4 regions of the Kitasatospora sp. NPDC004240 genome follow, and region 1 is predicted to be linked to each of the others. Evidence: riboswitches for the same ligand, from Rfam matches in the RefSeq annotation. Region 1 holds a riboswitch; each other region holds the start of a gene.
What was found. A riboswitch is a leader RNA that binds a small molecule or an ion and turns the genes downstream of it on or off. The one in region 1 is predicted to bind cyclic di-AMP.

Region 1 (5,164 bases):
CGGTTCTGCTCCGGTACGGCTCAGAGCCGCACCACCCCGGTCACGGGCATCGCGTTGACGCTCTCGTAGCGGACCTTGGCGCCCGGGTACGGGGCGTGCACGATCACCCCGCCGCCGGCGTACATGCCGACGTGGTGCATGTCCCGGTAGAAGATCACCAGGTCTCCCGGTCGCGCGTCGGAGAGGCTGACCCGCTGGCCGGCGTACGCCTGGGCCTGCGAGGTGCGCGGCAGGGTCACTCCGGCCTGCCGCCAGCTCCAGTACATCAGACCGGAGCAGTCGAACGCGCGGGGCCCGGTGGAGCCGTACACGTACGGTGAGCCGATCATGCGGGTCGCGGCGGCCAGCGCGGCCGCGCCGCGCTCCGAGGCGGGCGGCACGCTGCCCAGGTCCAGCCGGTCGGTGCCGCGGGTGGCGCGCTGCTCGGCCTCCCGGGCGTCCTGGGCGGTCAGCCGGGCCCGTTCGGCGGCGGGGAGGGTGTTGAGCAGCTTCTGCGCCGCGGTCAGCCGCTGCTGGATCTGCTGCTTGGTCTCGGCGAGGGCCCGGCGGGAGTCCTCCAGGTCGGCGAGCTTGCCGGTGGTCTCCGCCCGGCGCTGGTCCAGCCGGCGCTGGCGCACCACCAGCTCGTGCAGCGTCTCGCTCTGCCGCTCGGCGGCCTGGCCCTGGCTGCGGGCCCGGGCGAGGTAGCCCTCGGGGTCGGCGGAGAGCATCAGCCGGGCGGTACGGGCCAGCCCGCCCGAGCGGTACTCGGCGCCGGCCACCTCGGCGAGGTCGCCGCGCAGCCGGTCCAGCTCCTCCTGCCCGAGGGCGATCTGGCTCTGCAGCGCGCCGGTCTCGGCCTGGAGCCGCTGCTGGTGCTCCTGGGCCGCGTTGAAGCGCTCGGAGGCCTGCTCGGCCTCGTCGTACAGCTGCTCCACCTGGGCCTTGACGTCCTTGCGGTTCGGCGGCGCGTCCGGCGCGCCCGGCGTGGCCTGGGCGCTGCCGCCGGTCACCACTCCGAGCGCGGTCGTGGCGGCCGCGGTGAGCACCGCCGCCCGGGCGAGCAACGGCGCGGCTGGCAGATGGGGTCGGCGGTGCACGGCCATGCGGTTGCGGCTCCGATCCTGCGCCCGGGCCCCGCCGCCGCCCGAACGGGCGGCCGTGGAAGCGGGAGTCCGGTGGCAGACGTTAGCGAGTCGGGACGAGCGAGTCCAAACCCCTCCAAGCTCGAATATTTGACTCCTAATCGGACATCGGTCCGGCGTTCCGGAAAAGCCGCAGGCCCGGCCTCCCCCAGGGAGACCGGGCCCGACGGAAGGCCGACGCGGGATCAGACGCGCACGATGACCGAGATCGGCATGTTCGAGGCCGCCTCGTACCGGACCGGAGCACCGGGCTTCGGCGCGTGGATGACCTGGCCGCCGCCCACGTAGATACCCACGTGGTGGTTGTCGCTGTAGAAGATGATCAGGTCGCCGGGCTGCGCGTTGGCGAGGTTGGAACCGAGCCGGGTGCCGGCGTTGGCCTGCTGCTGCGAGGTCCGCGGCAGCGACACGCCGGCCTGGCGGTACGCCCAGCCGGTGAGGCCCGAGCAGTCGAAGGAGTCCGGGCCGGTGGCGCCGTAGACGTACGGCTTGCCCAGCTTGCTCTCCGCGGCCGCGATCGCCGCGGCGGCGCGTGAGCCGTTGGGGGCGGGCGTGGTGGTGGGCGTGGCGGGCTTGGTCACCGGCGAACTGACGTCGGTGCGGTCGCCGCCGCGGGAGGCGCGGTCCGCGGCGTTGGCGGCGGCCTTGGCGGCGTCGGCCTTCTGCTTGGCCTCGGCGGCGGCCTTCTCCTCGGCCAGCTGGAGCTCCAGGCGCTCCTTCTCGGTGAGGGAGTTGAGCAGCTCCTGGGCCTTGGCCAGCTTGGACTGGACCTCGTCCTTGTCGGCCTTGAGCTGCTTGGTGGTCGCGTCCAGCTCGTTGAGCTTGCTCTGCGCCTCGTTGCGGTCCTGGTCCAGCTTGCGCTGCTGGCCCTGGAGCTCCTTGAGGGCGCCGGACTGCGAGCTGCCCGCCTGGTTGAGGGTGTCGGCCTGGCTGAGGAAGTTGTCCGGGCTGGTCGAGAGCATCAGCTGGACGGTCGGCGAGATGCCGCCGTTGCGGTACTGCTCGCCGGCGATCTCGGCGAGGCCGCTCTGGAGCTCGGTGACCTGCTCCTGCTGGCGGGCCACCTTGTCCTGGATCTCGCCGACCTGCTTCTGCAGCTCCTGCTGCTTGGCCTGGGACGCGTTGTACTTCTCGCTGGCGACCTCGGCCTGCTGGTGGAGCTGGTCGACCTGCTCCTTGACCTGGTCCTTGGTCGGCGTCGGGTCGGCGTGCGCGCCCGACTGCGAGGACAGGGCCACGGCGGCAGCGGCGGCGGCGGTGAGGATCGAGACGCGGGCCTTGCCGGCGGGCTTGGGACGACGATGGGACGCCACGAAGGCGGACTCCTTCTTCCTACGTCCGCCTACCGGGTGAGCTGACGGGTTCGGGCCGGAAGCATGCCCTACGACGCCTCACCGACCGTTCCACCGGCCGACCTGGCGCCGATTCACCCCGGAGGAACGTGTGGTTCCCCGGCTCCGCTGCGCAGCCCCCCTGAGGGGTCCCCTGTCGGGTGGCGTGCCACCCCAGCTGCCTCGCGAACTCGGCGGTAACCACCGCCGCCACCCGGGATGGGTGATCGACAGTGCGGTGGTTCGAGGCACGACCCTAGTAATGAATCCGTGATCCGTTCAAATCCTTGTCAGAAAAAAGACGGAATGTCAGCCGAGTGCTCGCACGAATATGACCATGCGTGATCACCCCCCTACCCCGGGCTGATCATTTGTCATCCGAATGCCACGCATGAGCACGCCACCCCCGCTCGGAGGGTGGCGTGGATCACACAGGGGTTCCCATGCGTCCCGGGCGTGTCAGGGACGCTGAGGAGGCGTCAGATGCGGCGGATCGTGTTGATCGACATGCCGTCGGCCTTGCCGTCGGCCTTCATGATCTTCACGACGTCACCGGTGCGCGGGGCGTGCACCGCCATGCCGTTGCCGATGTACATCGCGACGTGGCTGCGGTCGCTGCGGTAGATGATGAGGTCGCCCGGCTGGGCCTCGGCCAGCGACGGGACGGCGGTGCCGTAGCTGCCCTGCGCCTGCGAGGTGCGCGGAAGCCCGACGCCCGCCTGCCCGTACGCCCAGACCATCAGGCCCGAGCAGTCGAAGGTGCTCGGCCCGGTGGCGCCCCACTTGTACGGCGAGCCCTGCTTGCTCAGCGCCTTGGAGACCGCCACGCCGGCGTAGCCGCCGGCCTGCGGCAGGTTGGCCGCGCCCATGTCGGCACGGACGGCGTCGCGCGAGGCGCGGTCCTCGGCGGCCTTGGCCTGCTGCAGCGCGGCGCGGTCGGCGGCGCTCAGCGAGTTCAGGAGGTCCTGGGCCTCCCGGAGCTTCTTGTTGACCTCCGCCTTGGACTGGTTCAGGTCCTTGGTGGTGGCGTCCAGCGAGGCGAGGACGGCCGCGGCCTCGGTCTTCTGCTGGTCCAGGCGGCGCTGCTGGTCGAGCAGGCCCTTGAGCGCCTCGGCCTGGCTGGTGCTGGCCTGCTGCACGCTGGAGGCCTTGTCCAGGTAGCCGGACGGGTCGGAGGCGAGCATCAGCTGCACCGACGGGTCGATGCCACCGGAGCGGTACTGCTCCCCGGCGACCTCGGCCAGCCCGGCCTGCAGCTGCGTCATCTGCTCCTGGCCGCGGGCCACCTGGTCCTGCAGCTGGTCCGCCTGCTTGCGCAGCTGGTCGGCCCGCTCCTTGGCGCCGTTGTACTTCTCGGTCGCCTGCTCGGCCTCTTCGTTCAGCTGGTCGATCTGCGCCTTGACGTCCTCCTTGGACGGCTTCGGCGGCGCGGCGTGCGCGCTGACCTGGGCGGAGAGGGCGACCGCGGTCGCTGCGGCAGCGGTGAGCACGGTGACCCGCGCGCGACTCGGCTGCTTGGGACGGCGGTGGGAGGCCAAGGACGGGCTCCTTCTTCCTGTGGGACTCACCCGTACGGGTGAGAATCCAGAAAATAGGTTTGACGCCAGACCCTAGTGAAGATCACGGGTTTCCGCCACTCCCTCGGCACCCGCGCACCCCACCCCGGCACGGGCTTCACGCGATCCTCACACATCGGCAACGCGACGGCTGACCCGACGTCACCCCACGCACTTCGACCGGGATCGACAGACCCGGGCGCGGCAAGGACCGTTCCGGTCCGAACCGATCCTCAGGGACGCGCCAGCCGGTTCAGCAGCAGCACCGACGCCACCGGGCGCGCACCCGCCTTGCGCACGCCCTCCGCGACCTCCCGGTCGGTGGAGACCACCACCACCGGCCGGCCCTGCGGCTCCGCCCGCACCAGCCGGCGGATCAGCTCGTCCGCCGTCTCCCCGGTCCGGCTGAACCGCACCCGCACCCCGCGCGGCGGCGCCATGATCACCGGCACGTCCAGGTCCTGGCCGTCGAACACGCAGGTGACCTCCGCCTGCGTACGCTGCGCCAGCATCGCCAGACCGCCCAGCAGCCGCAGCCGCTGCTGCTCCAGCGGCAGGGTCGGGTAGCCGGTCTTGGTCACGTTGTAGCCGTCCACCACCAGGTGGACCTGCGGGATCGCCAGCAACTGGTCCAGCAGCGCCGGATCGTCCTCCGCGAGCGCCCGCCGGGCCACGTCGTGCGGCGAGGCCGAACCCGGCACGACCGCCTCCACCAGGTCCGCCGGACGGATCTGGGAGACCGGCAGCGCCAGCTCGCGTTGCAGCCCCTGCGCCGACTGGAGCACGGTGTCCAGCAGCAGCCGCAGCCGCATGTCCTCCACGCTGCGCCCCTCGCGGGCCGAACGCCGCCCCTGCTCGGCGGCGCCCTCCAGCTCGGAGATCCGGTGCTTCAGCCGCCGGGCCTCGCTCTCGGCGGCGCCGCGCTCGGCCGCCGACTGCGTCCGCAGCGCCTCCAGCTCGGCGGCCAGCTTGCGGGTCTCGGCCTGCGCCCTGCGGGTGTCGCTCTCCAGCGAACGCAGCTTGCGGCGCAGCGAGTCGGCCTCCTTGCGAACACCCTCGGACTCCACCCGCTGGCGGTCCAGGTCCGCCCGTGCGGCCGAGCGCACCTCGGCCAGCTCCGCCTGCAGCTTCTCCACCTGACGGGCCGCCTCCG
Region 2 (5,164 bases), on a different contig from region 1:
GAAGGCGCAGACCCGCCGCACGCTGGAGAACGTGAAGGCGATCGTCGAGGCGGGCGGCGCGAGCATCGAGGACGTGGTGATGTTCCGCGTCTACCTGACCGAGCGCGCACACTTCCCGCTGATGAACGAGGTCTACGCCGAGTTCATCGCGGAGAACATCGCACCCGGCGGGGTGAAGCCCTGCCGCACCACGATCTTCGTCGAACTGCCGCAGGAGCCGATGCTGGTGGAGATCGACGCCCAGGCGGTCATCGGCTGACCGGCCGCACCGGGGCCCGGTCCACCACCGGGCCCACCGGGCCCACCCGCACCTCCGGCGGGCTTGCCGCCACCCCTCCGATTCATTAGGTTAGGCTCACCTAACCAATCGGAGGTCCCGCCATGAGCCCGTTCGCCGACGACGAGGTGACCGAGGTGCCCGAACCCACGGCCGCCGAGCGGGTCCACAGCCTGCTCACCGCCACCACCTCCCTGGTGATCCGGGCCTGCGGCGAGCACCACGCACTGGACACCCCCGTCTCGGCGCACGGCTCCCGACTGCGCCTGGGCGCGCCGATCGACGCGCCGCTCACCATCGCCGCCGCCCGCGAGAGCGAAGGCCTCGCCGTCGTCCTGGACCTCACCGACGTCGCCCCCGTCGCCGTCCGCGACCGGGTGCGCGGCCGGCTCACCCTCGCCGGCCGGCTGCGCCCGGCCCACCTCACCGACGACGGCCTCGGCGTCCACCTCTTCCTGGACGTCGCGCACGCCGTGCTCTCCACCCCGTACGGCACCACCGCGATGACCGGCGCCGATCTGGCCCTGGCCGCGCCGGACCCGCTGGCCCGGTACGAGGCCCCGCTGCTCACCCACCTCGCCGACGACCACCCGGACGCCCTCGCCACGCTCACCCGGCTGATCGACCCGAACCTGCTCGCCGAGCGGCCCGAGGTGCGCCCGCTCGCCCTCGACCGGTACGGCCTGGTGCTGCGCCTGGACCACCCGCACGGGCACCGCGACGTCCGCCTGGTGTTCCCCGAACCCGCCCGGAACACCGAGGAGTTCGGCCACCGGGTGCACGATCTGCTGACCGCCGCCCAGCGCGCGCTGCCCGCCCACCACTGGTGAACGGCCGCGGCCCCCACCGGCGAACGGCCCCGCCTGATGAACCGGCCCCGGCGCTTCGGCACGGGGCGGAACGGCGGCACCCGGGGGCCGGAAAAACGGGCGACCGGGCCGGAACCACGAGGAGGAGATCCTCGCGATTCCGACCCGGTCGAAGGGGGCGTTCCCCAGGGCGTGTCCCCCACGCCCTACGCCCGTGGATCCACTGGGGCGGCGATCACCCGGTCGGGCGGTCACCCGACATGACCATCCCGGATGGTCGTTCGCCCCGCACCCAGCGGTGGTCCGGGAAGGGTCAGAGCGCCACGCCGTGCGCGCGCAGGTAGGCGATCGGGTCGATGTCCGAGCCGTACTCCGAGCCGGTGCGGATCTCGAAGTGCAGGTGCGGGCCGGTCACGTTGCCGGTCGCGCCCGACAGGCCGATCTGCTGGCCGACGGTGACGGTCTGACCGATCTTGACGCCGATCACGGACAGGTGCGCGTAGTGGGCGTACTTGCCGTCGGCGAGCTTGATCTCGACCTCGTTGCCGTAGGCGCCGCCGTTGCCGGCCTTGACCACGGTGCCGGCGCCGACCGCCTTCAGCGGGGTGCCGGTGGCGGCGGAGAAGTCGACACCGGTGTGGTGGCCGGAGGACCACATGGAGCCGGCGACGCCGTAGGCGGTGCCGATGCGCGGGTTGGCCAGCGGGGCGGTGAAGCCGGAGGCGGCGGCCGCGACCGGGGTGGCCACCTGGGTGGCGGCCGGGGCGGCGGGCTTGGCGGCCTGGACCGGCTTCGGCGCGACGGACGGGGCGGCGGGCTTCGCGGCCGGAGCGGCCGGCTTGGTGGCCGGGGCGGCGGGCTTCGCGGCGGGAGCGGCGGGCTTCGCGGCGGGAGCCGCGGGCTTCGGGGCCGGAGCGGCCGGCTTGGCCGAGTCCGCGGAGGTCTGCGGCTTGGGGGCCTCGGCCGGCGCGGCGGCCTTGGCGCCCAGGGCGAGCTGCTGGCCCGGGAAGATCAGGTTCGGGTTGGAGCCGACGACCGAGCGGTTGTGCTCGTACAGCGCCTGCCAGCCGCCCTCGACGTGCTTGGCGGCGGCGATCTTCGACAGGGAGTCCCCGCCGGCGACCTTGTAGCTCTCCTCGGCGGCCGGCTTCTCGGCCGGCTTCTCCGCCGGCTTCTCGGCCACCACGACGGCGTCGTGGCTGGTGGCACCGGTCCAGGTGGCGGCCTGTACGGGCTGGGCCTGGGCGGCCGGCGCGGTGTGGGCCTGGGCGGTGACCGCGGTCACGAGGGGAAGGGCGAACGCGGCGCCGGTGACGGCGGTGGCGATGCCGATGCGGACGGCGCGGGGCAGGGCGGAACGACGGGCGTGAGCGGCCATGGCAGATTTCCTCTCCGACGCCTGCGAGGTGAGCTGTCGGGTTCGGGCTGGAGTTGCCCGGCCGCAAGCGCGGCTTCACCCCAAGCCGGACCGTGAATTCAGGTCCGGCGACTTACCTGTGGTTCCCCCGCTCCTGCCGTACAGAGTTCAGTTCGTACCACCGGGCAGCGGCAGGACTAGGCGTTCCACCCGGTGGCCACCCGGGCCATCGCCGGGCGGTCGCTGAACTAAAACCCATCCGTCCGGGCGAAGCAATGTCGATCTCCCGAATCCGGGGAAATCGGTCGGAATGCCGTGACACTCCGGATGATCCGCTGCACAGTACGTGCACGATTCGATTACCCCGCGCGCTGGATCACTGCCGCTGCGCCGATTTCGGCGGCAGTGCGCACACGATCACCTACGGACCGCCATCCCCCGACACACCACCGGTGACCCTTGTCACGTGGGCCCCCGGGGCGCACCATCGGGCCGTGGCTACTGACGAGGCCGGCACCCTGCGCCTGGGCACCGCGCGGGGCCGCTGGGTACTGCTGGCGACGGTGCTCGGCTCCAGCATGGCGATGCTCGACGGCACGGTGGTGAACGTCGCGCTGCCCCGGATCGGCGCCGATCTCGGGGCCCCGCTGGCCGCCCTCCAATGGACCCTCAACGCCTATCTGCTGACGCTGGCGGGGCTGATCCTGCTGGGCGGCGCGCTCGGCGACCGCTACGGCCGGCGCCGGATCTTCCTGCTCGGCGTCGCCTGGTTCGCCGCCGCCTCGGCGGCCTGCGCCGCCGCGCCCACCATCGAGGTGCTGGTCGCCGCCCGCGCCCTGCAGGGCATCGGCGGGGCGCTGCTGACCCCGGGTTCGCTGGCGATGCTCCAGGCCGTGTTCCATCCGGAGGACCGCTCCCGCGCGGTCGGCCTCTGGTCGGGCCTGGGCGGGGTGTCGGCGGCGGTCGGCCCGTTCCTCGGCGGCTGGCTGGTGGACGGCCCCGGCTGGCGGTGGATCTTCCTGCTGAACGTCCCGCTCGCCGTCGTGGTGATCGTGGTGGCCGCCCGACACGTCCCGGAGAGCCGCGACGAACGCGCCACCGGCCGCTTCGACGTGGCCGGCGCGGTGCTCGCCGCCCTCGCCCTCGGCTCCCTCACCTACGCGCTGACCGCCGCCGGCGAGGGCCTGGGCCCGCGGGTGTGGCTGAGCGGCGCGGCCGGACTGCTGCTCGGCACGGCCTTCGTCCTGGTCGAGCGCCGCCGGGCGGAGCCGATGCTGCCGCCGGAGCTGTTCGCCTCCCGGCTGTTCACCTCCGTGAACCTGGTCACCCTCTGCGTGTACGCGGCGTTCAGCGGGATCTTCTTCCTGCTGATGGTGCAGCTGCAGATCGTCTCCGGCTTCGCCCCGCTCACCGCCGGGCTGGCGCTGCTGCCGACCACCCTGCTGATGCTGACGCTCTCCGCCCGGGCCGGCGAGCTCGGCAAGCGGATCGGCCCCCGGCTGCCGCTCACCGTGGGCCCGCTGCTCTGCGCGGCCGGGACGCTGCTGATGCTGCGGATCGGGCCCGGCGCCTCCTACTGGACGGACGTGCTGCCGGCCGTCACCGTGCTGGGCTGCGGGATGGTGCTGCTGGTGGCGCCGCTCACCGCGACGGTGCTGGCCGCGGTGGAGGTGCGCCGGGCGGGCATCGCCAGCGGGGTCAACAACGCCGCCGCCCGCGCCGCCGGACTGCTCGCGGTGGCCGCGCTCCCGGCGCTGGCCGGGCTGAGCGGCGAGGACTACCGGGTGCCCGCCGAGGTGGACGCGGCCTTCCGGACGGCGATGCTGATCTGCGCCGGGCTGCTGGTCACCGGCGGGCTGCTCGCCCTGACGACCGTACGCGGCAACGTGCTCGCGCCCGAGGACCGCCCGGTGGCGGAGCCGGACTGCCAGTGGTCCTGCGGCGCCGGCGCCCCGCCGCTGGACCCGGGGCACCCGGGGCGCAAGCGCGAGGGCCCCGCCACCGGTCCGGCGGCGGGGCCCTCGGAGGGCTGACGGATCGTCAGAGGATGTCGCCCGGAGCGTACTTGGCGGCCTCCGGGTAGGCGGCCGCGACGGCCTCGATCCGGCGGACCACCTCGGCGACCTGGGCGCCGGCCGCACCGGTGAAGGACAGCTTGTCCGCGAGCAGCGCGTCCAGGGCGGCCCGGTCCAGCGGGATCCGCCCGTCGTTCGCCAGACGGTCCAGCAGCTCGTTCTCACGGGCGCCGGCGCGCATGGCCAGCGCGGAGGCGACGGCGTGCTCCTTGATGACCTCGTGCCCGGTCTCCCGGCCGACGCCCGCGCGCACCGCGCCCATCAGCACCTTGGTGGTGGCCAGGAACGGCAGGTAGCGGTCCAGCTCGGTCTCGATCACGGCGGGGAAGGCGCCGAACTCGTCGAGGACGGTCAGGAAGGTCTCCAGCAGGCCGTCGAAGGCGAAGAAGGCGTCCGGCAGCGCGACCCGGCGCACCACCGAGCAGGAGACGTCGCCCTCGTTCCACTGGTCGCCGCCCAGCTCGGCGGTCATCGAGGCGTACCCGCGCAGGATGACGGCCAGGCCGTTCACGCGCTCGCAGGAGCGGGTGTTCATCTTGTGCGGCATCGCGGAGGAGCCGACCTGGCCCTCCTTGAAGCCCTCGGTGACCAGCTCGTGGCCGGCCATCAGGCGGATGGTCTTGGCCAGGCTGGACGGCGCGGCGGC
Region 3 (5,164 bases), on a different contig from region 1:
GGAAAGGCGGGCGTCTCCGCCACCACGCGGCAGACCGTGCTGGCGGCGCTCGACGTGCTCGGGTACGAGCGGCCGACCCGGCTGCGCCAGCGCAGCGCGGGGCTGATCGGCCTGATCACCCCGGAGCTGAGCAATCCGATCTTCCCCGCGCTGGCGCAGGTGATCGAGCAGGTGCTGAGCCGGCACGGCTTCACGCCGGTGCTCTGCACCCAGATCCCCGGCGGTTCCACCGAGGACGAACTGGTGGAGATGCTGGTCGACCGCGGGGTCGCGGGCATCGTCTTCGTCTCCGGCCTGCACGCCGACACCAGCGCCGACCACGGCCGGTACGCCCGGCTCGCCGGCCGGCAGGTGCCGTTCGTGCTGATCAACGGCTTCAGCGAGCAGATCGACGCCCCGTTCATCTCGCCGGACGACCGGGCGGCGATGTGGATGGGCGTCCAGCACCTGGTCGAGCTCGGCCACGAGCGGATCGGCCTGGCGGTCGGGCCGCGGCGTTACGTGCCGGTGCAGCGCAAGATCGAGGGCTTCACCGCCGCGATGAAGGAGCTGCTCGGCCGAAGCCAGGAGGAGACCGAGAACCTCGTCCACCTCACGCTGTTCAGCGTGGAGGGCGGGGACGCGGCGGCCGGGGCGCTGCTCGACAAGGGCTGCACCGCGATCGTCTGCGGCAGCGACATGATGGCGCTCGGCGCGATCCGCGCGGTGCGCCGGCGTGGCCTGTCGGTGCCGCAGGACGTCTCGGTGATCGGCTTCGACGACTCGCCGCTGATCGCCTTCACCGAGCCGCCGCTGACCACCGTGCGCCAGCCGGTCGAGGCGATGGCCATCGCGGCCGTGGACGCCCTGCTGGAGGAGGTCGGCGGGAACGCCGCCCAGCGCGGGGAGTTCATGTTCCAGCCGGAGCTGGTGATGCGCGGCTCCACCGGCGGCCGCGCCAGGTAGCCGCCGCGCGCGTACGCGAGAAGGGTCCCCGGGAAGCTCCCGGGGACCCTTCTCGCGTTCCTCCGCGCGTTCCTCCGCGTGTTCCTAGCCCTCCTGGGCGGTCGGCCGGTCCTGGGCGACCCGGTGCCCGTCCGAGGCGTCGCCGGTCCGGGTCTCGGTGCGGCGGCCGCGGGCCAGGTAGTCGCGGAGGATCAGCTCGACGGCGTCCTGCGGGTTCCTGGTGCCGGAGAGCATCATCGCGTCGATCGCGAGGTTGGCGTCGAGCGTGACGGTGACCTGTGGTGCCATGGTGACTCCTCCTCGGGTGCGGGGCAGCAGCATGCCCCGCCGGGGAGGGTTCCGGCCACGCGGGCAGGTCCGGGGCAGGTCCTGAGCGCGCCGGCGCGTACTCGGGCAGGCCGAAGCCCCCGGGGGAGCGGCAGGGCTCCTCCCGGGGGCTTCGGGTGCGGGATCAGACGCGGCCGGCGAAGTCCGGGGCCCAGCTCGCGACGGTCGCCACGCGGACGCCCGAACGCGGGTTGGCGGCCTCGACGTACTTGCCGTCGCCGATGTAGATCGCGACGTGGTAGACGCCGGAGTCCTTGCCGTTGTTGGACCAGAACAGCAGGTCGCCCGGCTGCAGGGAGTCCAGCGAGACGTGGGTGCTCGCGGCGGCCTGGTCGGCGGCGACGCGCGGCACCGAGATGCCGGCGGCGCGCAGGGCGGCCTGGGTCAGGCCGGAGCAGTCCCAACCGCCGTTGCCGGTGCCGCCGTAGACGTACGCCTGGCCGACCTTGGACTGGGCGAAGGAGACCGCGGCGGCCTTGGAGCCGGTGACGGCCTGGGCCGCCGGGGCCGGGGTCTGGGCGGCGGGCTTGGCCGCGGCCGGCTTGGTGGCCGGGGTGGTCGCCGCGCCCTGCTGGGTCTTGCCGCCGGAGCGGTCGAACCAGTCGAACTTCTGCTCCGAGGCGCCGTCCTGGGAACGGCCGCCGCGCTCGCCCAGGGCCAGCTGCTGGCCCGGGTAGATGACGTTCGGGCCGTCGGTCAGGACGTCGCGGTTGAGCTCGTACAGGCGCTCCCAGCCGCCCTGGACGTGGTTGCGGTCGGCGATCGCGGAGAGCCAGTCGCCGGCGATGACGGTGTACTGGCCGCGGCCGTCCTGCTGGCGCCACTTCTGCCAGTCCTGGGCGCCCTTGGCGGCGTCCTGGGCCGGGGTCTGCGCCGGGGCCTGCGCGGCGGGCTTGGGGGCCTCGGCGGGCTTCGGGGCGGCGGGGGCCGGGGCGGCCGGCTTGGCGGCGGGGGCCGGGGTGGCGGGCTTGGCGGCGGCCGGGGCGGCGGTGTCGACGGCGGCGGGGGCGCCGCCCTTGGTCAGGCCGGCCTTGACGGAGCAGACGGGCCAGGCGCCGGGGCCCTGGACGGCGAGCACCTTCTCGGCGGTCGCGATCTGCTGGTCCTTGGTGGCCAGGTCGGCGCGCGGGGCGAAGGCGGTGCCGCCGAAGGCGGCCCAGGTGCTGGAGGTGAACTGCAGGCCGCCGTAGAAGCCGTTGCCGGTGTTGATGGCCCAGTTGCCGCCACTCTCGCACTGCGCGACCTTGTCCCAGGTGGCGACCGAGGCGGCGGAGGCGGAGCCGGCGGTGAGGGTGGGGATCGAGAGGCCGACGCCGGCGACGCCGATGGCGGCGATCAGGCGGCGGGCACGGCGGGGCAGGGCGGTGCCGTTGGTGGGAAGCATGAAGACGTGGTCCTCTCCCACGCCTGCGAGGTGAGCTGTCGGATTCGGGCTGGAGTTGCCCGGCCGCGCTGTGGTTGGCGGCTTCACCCCTAGCCCTGAACCGGCCGCGAGGACCGGTCCGGGGCGACTTACCTGTGGGTCCCCCGCTCCTGCCGTGGTGCGTTCTGCGCTGCCAGCGCATCCGACGGCAGGACTCGGCGTTGCGGATGCACTGGGTCCGTGTGGCCACGAACGGGGAGCACGTTAAGCAGACCCGTTCTCAAACCGCAAACATGTGTGACGCTCGTCACGAGGTGCGGGCGCGGCCCGATTCCGCTGTCCATCATGATCAGAAATGACCGTTTTCCGGCAACCTCCGTACGGTCGAGCGGTTCTGCCCGTGCATCAGGGGCGAGGTGCGGCGTGGCCGACCGGGTGGCGGGTTGCGCGACGACGGGCGCGGCCGAGGGGCTGGGGTGGTCGTCGCCGGTCCCGAAATGCCCTGGCGCGCATAGCCGGTCAAAATGCGGCAGACCGGACAGAGTGGACGGGTGGCCTCCAACTTCGCCGCCTCGGTGGGCGATGCTCCGCCGGTCGGCGGGGTGCCGGCCGCCGCGGTCGGCTCCCAGGTGGCGCGGGTACGCGTTCGGGCAAAGCGCCAAAGATCGGGCATACGGGACGAATGGTCTCCAACTCCGGCGCTCCGCAGGAGGATGCGCCGCCGGCCGCGGGGCGGGCGCGGTGGCCGCCGCGGTCGGCGAGGGGGCCGCTGCGTCGCCCGCTGAGCGGGCCATGGGCCCCCGTCCGGGCCCGTGGCCGCCCTCGGCGCCCCGAGCGGCCCCGACGGCCCCCAGGCGGCCCCTGCGGCCCCGCGCCGGCCGTCGCCGGGCGAGCCGCCGTGGCTCCGGTGCCGCCGCCGGGGCGGTGGCGCGCGGCCCGCGGAGCGTCGTACGGGTCACCGAGGAGGTGCTGCTCGACGCCGACGGCACCTCAACCCGGCACGCATGCCCACGGGTTGCCGTTCCGGGGGCGAACCGGCCGTCACCCCGGCCGGCCCTGCCCGGCCAGGGGGTTCCAGAGCCCGCCACGACCTGGTGACCGCGCGGTCCGTCAGTGGAACCACCGTCACCCCGGCGGGCGCGCCGCAGCGGTACGCCCACCCCCGCGGCCTGCGGCGCCCGGCAGGTGGCGGAAAAGGGAGGGGCCCGGTACCGACACGCGGTACCGGGCCCCTCGGGCGTCCGTACGGACCTACTCGGCGGCGGGCTCCTCGGCGTCGGCCTCGGCCGGCACCTCGACGGGGGCCGGCAGCGCGGCCAGGTAGGTGGAGGCGATCAGCTGGCCGACCGTCGGGTAGGCGCCCAGCGGGGCGGCGCTCGGGCAGCCGGTCTCCTCGGCGGCGGCGGCCAGCAGCTCGGCGTCGGCCTCCGGGCCGATCACCAGCGGGGCCAGCGCGGGGCGCTCGGAGCCGGTGTCCTTGAGGTGCTGGACGGCGGCGGCCACCGAGCCGGGCACGTCGAGCGCGGCGGCGACCACCGGCACGGCGAGGCGCGCGGCGAGCAGCACGCCGGTGATGCCGGCCGCGGCGGCGGCCTCCTCGCCACCGACGGTGGTGAGGACCACGCCGTCGGCGGCGGTGGCGATGGCGAACAGCCGGGCGCGGTCGGCGCGGGCCAGGTTGGCCTCGGAGAGACGGACGTGGACGGCCTCGGCGAGCAGCGGGTGCGGGCCGAGCGCGTCGGTGACGGGCGAGCCGTACTCGGCCGCCAGCGCGTGCAGGTCGTCGAGGAAGCCGTGCGGGCCGGCGACCAGCGGTACCACGATCGGCGCGGGCGCGCCCACGCCGGCGGCGTGCGCCAGCAGCTCGGCGACGGTGCGCTCGCCGGAGTTCTCGGCGCCCTCGGCGTCGGCGAGGTAGCCGGCCGCCGTCTCGACGCCGTTCTGCTCGCTGCGGACGATCGACAGCAGCTCGTCGACGACGGGACGGGACTCGGGCCCGGCGGTCGCGGGCACGGCGAGCAGCAGGGCCGGGGAACCGGCCGGGATCTCGGGGCGCTCGGGACGGCGGTGGCGCCCCCGCGCACGGGAGCCTGGAGTGCGGACGGGCAGTGGCGCGCCCGGGATGGCTGCGGTGCTCATGGCGGAGATCGTAGGACATCGGCCCGCCGGGGTTGCAGTCGGCTACCGCACGGGGAGGGTCGGAGCGTCCGTAATCCGGACATTTCTCGCCGAATCTCCACTCGGTCACCGGTGCCGGATATGACGCTCCCGGGCGGGGGGTCCGTTGCAGCCTCCGGGAGTGAGATGTCTCACAGGTTTGAAACCGGCTGACGGAGGGTCACGGGCGCGCGACTCCCGGCGTTCGAAGATCAACATTCAGCGGGGGGTCGCCTACGGGGGGTTATCGGAGGGCCCCCGATTCAGTCGACTATGTCCGTTTACGTACCGTCAGGCGGGGGTCGGGGGGTCACCCGTGAAGGCCTCGTGCACCTGCAACGTCCCGTGCTGATGCACGTGCACTGCCAGCTA
Region 4 (5,164 bases), on a different contig from region 1:
ACCGCGGCGGTCCAGCCCTCGGGCGCCGAGTTGCCGTGCGTGTAGCCCCGGGTGGCGGTCCTGCGGCCCGGGGTGCGCAGGGCGGCGACCAGGCCGGCCACGTACGCGTCGAGGTCGGCCGGGCGGGGGCCGGGGAAGGCCATCTTGCGCAGGTAGAAGCCCCAGAAGGCGGGGGCGCGCTCCACCAGGGCGCCCAGGGCGCGGACCAGGGTGCGCTGCGCGAGGTTCGGCGGGAGGTTCTCGATGAAGGCGTCCAGCAGGACGATCCCGGCGACCCGCTCCGGCGCGTCGCCCGCGGCCCTGACCACGCTCGCACCGGTGTAGGAGCTGCCGGCCAGGACGGCCCGTTCGATGCCGAGGTGGTCCAGCAGGGCGAGGACGTCGCCGGCGATGGCGGCCGGCGAGTAGTCGTCCCAGACGATCGAGGACTCGCCGAAGCCGCGCAGGTCCATGGTGATCACCCGGCGGCCGGCCGCGACCAGCAGCGGGTGCAGGTGCCGGTACGCGGCGCGGCTGTCGAGCATGCCGGGCAGCAGGACGACGGGCAGGCCCTCGCCGTGCTCGGTGTCGTCGAAGGCCAGCCGGCCGCCGGGGAGGTCCAGGTGGCGGGTGGCGGGGGTGGCGGTGCGGGACATCGTGGGCCTCCTCGGTCCGTTGTGCGACTGCCGATAGCCATAAAGCTAAGGCTAATAGCCTTAGCCGTCAAGCGCTCGGCGCGGGGAGACCGCCGGGAGGCGTCGAAGGTGTCGAGGGTGTCGAGGGTGCGGAGGCGCCCGTGGCGTCCGTGGCGTCGGTGGTGGACCCTCCGGTGGTCAGACCCCCTCCACCTTGAACGGGTCGTGCTCGGCGAGCAGCTTCTCCAGTCGCGCCTGGTCGACCCGGCTGACGATCTCGCCGGCCTCCTGCCGGTCCCGGATCACCTTGGCCAGGGTGAAGGCCGAGGTGATCGTGTAGAGGAGGCCGACGCCGAGGAAGGCCCGGGTCCACCCCTCCACCGGGAGGTAGGCGATGCCCACCGCGAGCGCGGTGCCGGAGATGGCGAAGGACAGCACGGCCTGGACGTGGTACGCCGCCGTGGTGCGGGACTGCATCTGTGAGCTCATGGCGCCAGAATCCCGGCCGGTCGGGCCGTACGCATGAGTAGGCGTACTCAGTTCAAGGGTCGTTCGTTGACGCACTTTTACGTCCGGTAGGGTGCGTGCTGTCGTCAGACGTGACGGAGCGCCCATCGCGTGCCACGGCGTCAGGGCAGTGACCGACTGTCCCGAACGAATGGCTTGGAATCAGGGGCTCCTAGGATTAACGTTTGATAACGCAGCGCGGTCGAAACGCCGTACCCGACGGCACCGTGCACGTCGCCTAATCCCGCACGACCCGCCCCCGGGCAGGTCAGGGAGCCGGGGAACCACGTTCCTTGGGGTGAATCGGCCAGGCCCCCGGGCCCGGCCGTAGGAGACCTTCCTGCTCCGAACCCGTCAGCTAACCCGGTAGGCGCGAAGGAAGGAAAGGAGCGCGCCTCCGTGGCGTCGACGCACTCCCCGGTCCAGCCGACGGGCTCCGCCGCCGGCACCCAGCTGCTCGACTGGCCGCCCGCGCACGACAGCGTGTACGCCGGCGTCGCCGACGAGACGGCCCCGCAGCCCGCCGAGACCAACCGGCACCGGATGCCCCGCCAGACCCGGGGCACCGCCCCGCTGCTGGGCGTCACCGCCGTCGCCGCCACCCTCGGCGCGACCGGCTTCGCCTCCGCCACGCCGGCCTCCGCGCCCGCCGTCTCCACCCCGGACGAGACCCCCGTCGCGCTCGCCGCCGACCCCGGCCTCGCCCTCGCCGCGCGCATCCAGCTCCAGGCCGACAGCCAGCGCACCGCCGCCGAGGAGAGCGCCCGCCTCCAGGCCGCCCAGGACGCCCAGGCCAAGAAGGTCGCCCAGCAGCAGGAGGCCAAGAAGGCCGCCGACGCGGCCGAGGCCGCCCGGATGGCCGCCATCAACCTGCCGGTGAAGGACTACAACCTCTCCGCCCACTACGGGCAGAGCGCCCGCTACTGGGCCCACCTGCACACCGGCCTGGACTTCGCCGCCTCCACCGGCACCCCGGTGTACGCGGTCGGCGCCGGCACCATCACCTCGGCCGGCTGGTCCGGCTCGTACGGCTACCGGATCGTCGAGACCCTGCCCGACGGCACCGAGATCTGGTACTGCCACCTCTCCTCGATCATCAAGGGCTCCGGCAAGGTCGTCCCCGGCCAGCAGATCGGCAAGGTCGGCGCCACCGGCAACGTCACCGGCCCGCACCTGCACGTCGAGGTCCGCCCCGGCGGCGGCGCCCCGGTCGACCCGGAGACCTGGTTCGAGCAGCGCGGCCTCACCCCCTGACGCCCGCCCCACGCCACACCGGACGGTCCCGGGAGCACGCGCTCCCGGGACCGTCCGCGTTCCTGCCCTCCGTGTCACGCCGCCCGGATCACTCCGGCAGCTCGTCCTGGGCCGTGTCGTCCTGGGGCGGCTCGTCCATGTCGTCCTGGGGCAGCTGCGCCAGGTACGCCTCGATCTCCTCCTGGCCCGGTTCCGGCGCCAGGTCCGGGTACTCCTCCACCAGCAGCCGCGGCAGACTGGGCACCGTCCAGTCGCCGTACAGGTCCAGTGCCACCGAGACCGCCGCCGCCTCGAAGCCCTCGAAGTCCCCGGCCAGCTCCTGCGGCATCGGGCGGCCCAGCGCGGTCAGCTCCGCCAGGTTGCGGTAGCTGCGCCGCATCAGCCCCTGCTCCAGCAGCATCCGGGCGCCGTCCGTGGCCATGCCCACCGACATCAGCCGGGTCGGACCCCAGCCGCCGTCACCGTCCACCGGGTCCAGCAGACCGGCCCGCTCCAGCTCCTCGTACGCGGCCGCCCGCCCCGCCGGATCCAGCGTGCGGAACCCCTCCAGCCAGGCCCGGACCGCCGCGTCGTCCGCGACGTCCACCCCGGCGGCGCGCAGCAGCAGCGCGTACAGCCGGGGCCAGGTCACCAGGTCGGCCCGGCGCAGCAGGCCGGCCGCCAGTTCGCCCTGCCACTCGGCCTCGGCGTGCAGCCGCTCCTGGCGCTTGGCGTTCAGCCGCTTGGCCGCGCGCTGGTGGTCGATCAGCAGGTCCACCGCCCGGCCGTACTCCAGCGGGTCCTGCTCCGGCGCGGGCTGGACGTACAGGTGGAGCCGCTCGTACAGCAGCTGCTCCAGGGTGTTCGAGGTCAGCTCGGGCCATCCGTCGTGCATCCTGCCGTCGCCCAGTTCCAGCAGGGCCAGCACCGTCCGCACCGGCTCCTCGGCCACCGGCGCGCGGCCCTGGGCCTGCGCCCAGGCGAGCAGGTCGGCGGCCCTGGTGCGCGGGGCGAGCCGCAGGTCTTCTTCTTCCATGTTCACGTACGGTAATCGCTGGCCGGAGGTAGGGTCGGCAGGCATGGTGCCCGTTCTGCTCACCGGCCCGCGACTGGCCGTCCGCGAGTTCCACCACACCCCGGAGGACGTCGACGCGCTGCACGCGGTCTTCGGCGACCCGGAGACCTGCCGGTACCTGCCGTTCGAGCCGCGCGACCGCGAGGACTGCGACGACCAGGTCGAGCAGTACCTGGAGGAGGCCCAGCGCGAGATCCGCACGGTCTACCGGCTCGCCGTCACCCGGCTCGCGGACGCCGAGGACCCGGCCGACGCGGTGCCGATCGGCAACGCCGCCCTCGGCCTCGGCGAGCACCGCGGCGCCACCCTCGGCTACGCGCTGCGCCGGGACACCTGGGGGCAGGGCTACGCGGGCGAGATCACCGCCCTGCTGTGCGACTTCGCCTTCGCCACCCTGGGTGTGCACCGGCTGGAGGCCCGGGTGGACACCGACAACGCGGCCTCGGCCCGGGTGCTGACACGGGCCGGGTTCCGGCTGGAGGGGCGGATCCGGCACGACCTGTACCTGGGCGGCCGCTGGCACGACTCCTACCAGTACTCGCTGCTGGAGGACGAGTGGTCGTCGTGATCCCCGCGATCCGCGTGATCCCCGCGATCCGCGTGATCCCCGCGATCCGCGTGGTCACCGTGGTCCGGCGCGGGTCCGGGGCCGGGTAGGGCGGCCGGGGGTTATCCCCACCCCCGGTTCGCCGGGAGACCGGATGTCCGGCCCGCTGCCGCTCTGCGAGTCTGGGATCACCCCCAGGAACCGCCGCCACGACAGACCGAGGACCGACCGGCCATGAGCAGCCAGTACGCACCCCACCGTGAGTACGACGTCGACGACTCCCCCGAGAACCACGACCGGACGGACCGCCCCGCCCGGGCCCACCGCACCGAGCGGCCCCCGTACTTCTGGCGCGCCCCCTTCTCCTCCTACACCTACCGCGAGATCGGTTACACGCTGACCGGCCTGCCGGTGGCGATCGCCGGCTTCTCCTTCTCGATCGTGCTGTTCTCCCTCGGCGCCGGCACCTTCATCACCGTCCTCGGGCTCCCGGTCCTGGCCCTGCTGCTCACCGGCGGGCGGGGCTTCGGGCGGCTGGAGCGGGCCCGGGCCCGCGGCATGCTGGCGCTGGACGTGCCCGGCCCGCGGCCCGTCCGCCCCAAGCGGTCCGGCTTCTGGGCCACCGTCGGCAGCCGGCTGGGCGACGCGGCGGGCTGGAAGGCCGTGCTGTACCAGGTGCTGATGTTCCCGTGGGCGATCCTCAGCTTCGTGCTGTCGCTGGTCTTCCTGCTGGTCGGCTGGTCGCTGGCGCTCTACCCGGCCTACCACTGGGTGTACGGCGCCTTCACCGACTGGCCGGGCGCCCAGCTGTACGACTACTACGACGACGAGAACGTGCGCCACCAGTTCTTCATCGAGTCGCCCGCGCAGATCGCCGCGGTCTCGCTGCTCGGGCTGCTCCTCGTCTTCCTCACCCCGCAGCTGGTGCGCGGGCTGACCAACGTCAACCGGCTCGCCGTCCAGGGACTGCTCGGCCGCTGAGCCCTTCGCCCCGTCATCCGCCCGGTCCGTCATCCGCCCGGTCCGTCATCCGCCCGGCCCGTCATCCGCCCGCTCCGCCGGGCGTGCGGGCCGGGCGGGCCCGTGTTCCGATGGCCGGATGGCCGACCCGCCGCCCGGAATCCTGGTCACCTCCCGTCCGCTGGACGAGTACTGCGGACTCTTCGGGCTGACCCGCGCCCGCCTCGC

Region 2: linked by a shared signal. The riboswitch ahead of ACWEQL_RS15105 (M23 family metallopeptidase) and the one ahead of ACWEQL_RS02460 (NlpC/P60 family protein) in region 1 are both predicted to bind cyclic di-AMP.
Region 3: linked by a shared signal. The riboswitch ahead of ACWEQL_RS27305 (transglycosylase family protein) and the one ahead of ACWEQL_RS02460 (NlpC/P60 family protein) in region 1 are both predicted to bind cyclic di-AMP.
Region 4: linked by a shared signal. The riboswitch ahead of ACWEQL_RS18910 (M23 family metallopeptidase) and the one ahead of ACWEQL_RS02460 (NlpC/P60 family protein) in region 1 are both predicted to bind cyclic di-AMP.

Annotation. Positions count from the first base shown of each region.
Region 1 is NZ_JBSGFD010000005.1:30,803-35,966, reverse strand. It holds gene ACWEQL_RS02465 (NlpC/P60 family protein) at 21-1,085, opposite strand; gene ACWEQL_RS02460 (NlpC/P60 family protein) at 1,310-2,437, opposite strand; cyclic di-AMP (ydaO/yuaA leader) riboswitch at 2,448-2,604, opposite strand; gene ACWEQL_RS02455 (NlpC/P60 family protein) at 2,935-3,993, opposite strand; gene ACWEQL_RS02450 (NYN domain-containing protein) at 4,245-5,164, opposite strand, start outside.
Region 2 is NZ_JBSGFD010000046.1:26,849-32,012, forward strand. It holds gene ACWEQL_RS15095 (RidA family protein) at 1-259, shown strand, start outside; gene ACWEQL_RS15100 (DUF2470 domain-containing protein) at 382-1,107, shown strand; gene ACWEQL_RS15105 (M23 family metallopeptidase) at 1,400-2,464, opposite strand; cyclic di-AMP (ydaO/yuaA leader) riboswitch at 2,468-2,627, opposite strand; gene ACWEQL_RS15110 (MFS transporter) at 2,938-4,476, shown strand; gene purB (adenylosuccinate lyase) at 4,484-5,164, opposite strand, start outside.
Region 3 is NZ_JBSGFD010000117.1:3,254-8,417, reverse strand. It holds gene ACWEQL_RS27315 (LacI family DNA-binding transcriptional regulator) at 1-945, shown strand, start outside; gene ACWEQL_RS27310 (hypothetical protein) at 1,030-1,233, opposite strand; gene ACWEQL_RS27305 (transglycosylase family protein) at 1,397-2,677, opposite strand; cyclic di-AMP (ydaO/yuaA leader) riboswitch at 2,664-2,835, opposite strand; gene ACWEQL_RS27300 (hypothetical protein) at 3,887-4,774, opposite strand.
Region 4 is NZ_JBSGFD010000063.1:8,440-13,603, reverse strand. It holds gene ACWEQL_RS18920 (alpha/beta fold hydrolase) at 1-635, opposite strand, end outside; gene ACWEQL_RS18915 (YiaA/YiaB family inner membrane protein) at 813-1,103, opposite strand; cyclic di-AMP (ydaO/yuaA leader) riboswitch at 1,347-1,508, shown strand; gene ACWEQL_RS18910 (M23 family metallopeptidase) at 1,521-2,375, shown strand; gene ACWEQL_RS18905 (hypothetical protein) at 2,464-3,390, opposite strand; gene ACWEQL_RS18900 (GNAT family N-acetyltransferase) at 3,434-3,997, shown strand; gene ACWEQL_RS18895 (sensor domain-containing protein) at 4,211-4,957, shown strand; gene ACWEQL_RS18890 (class I SAM-dependent methyltransferase) at 5,076-5,164, shown strand, end outside.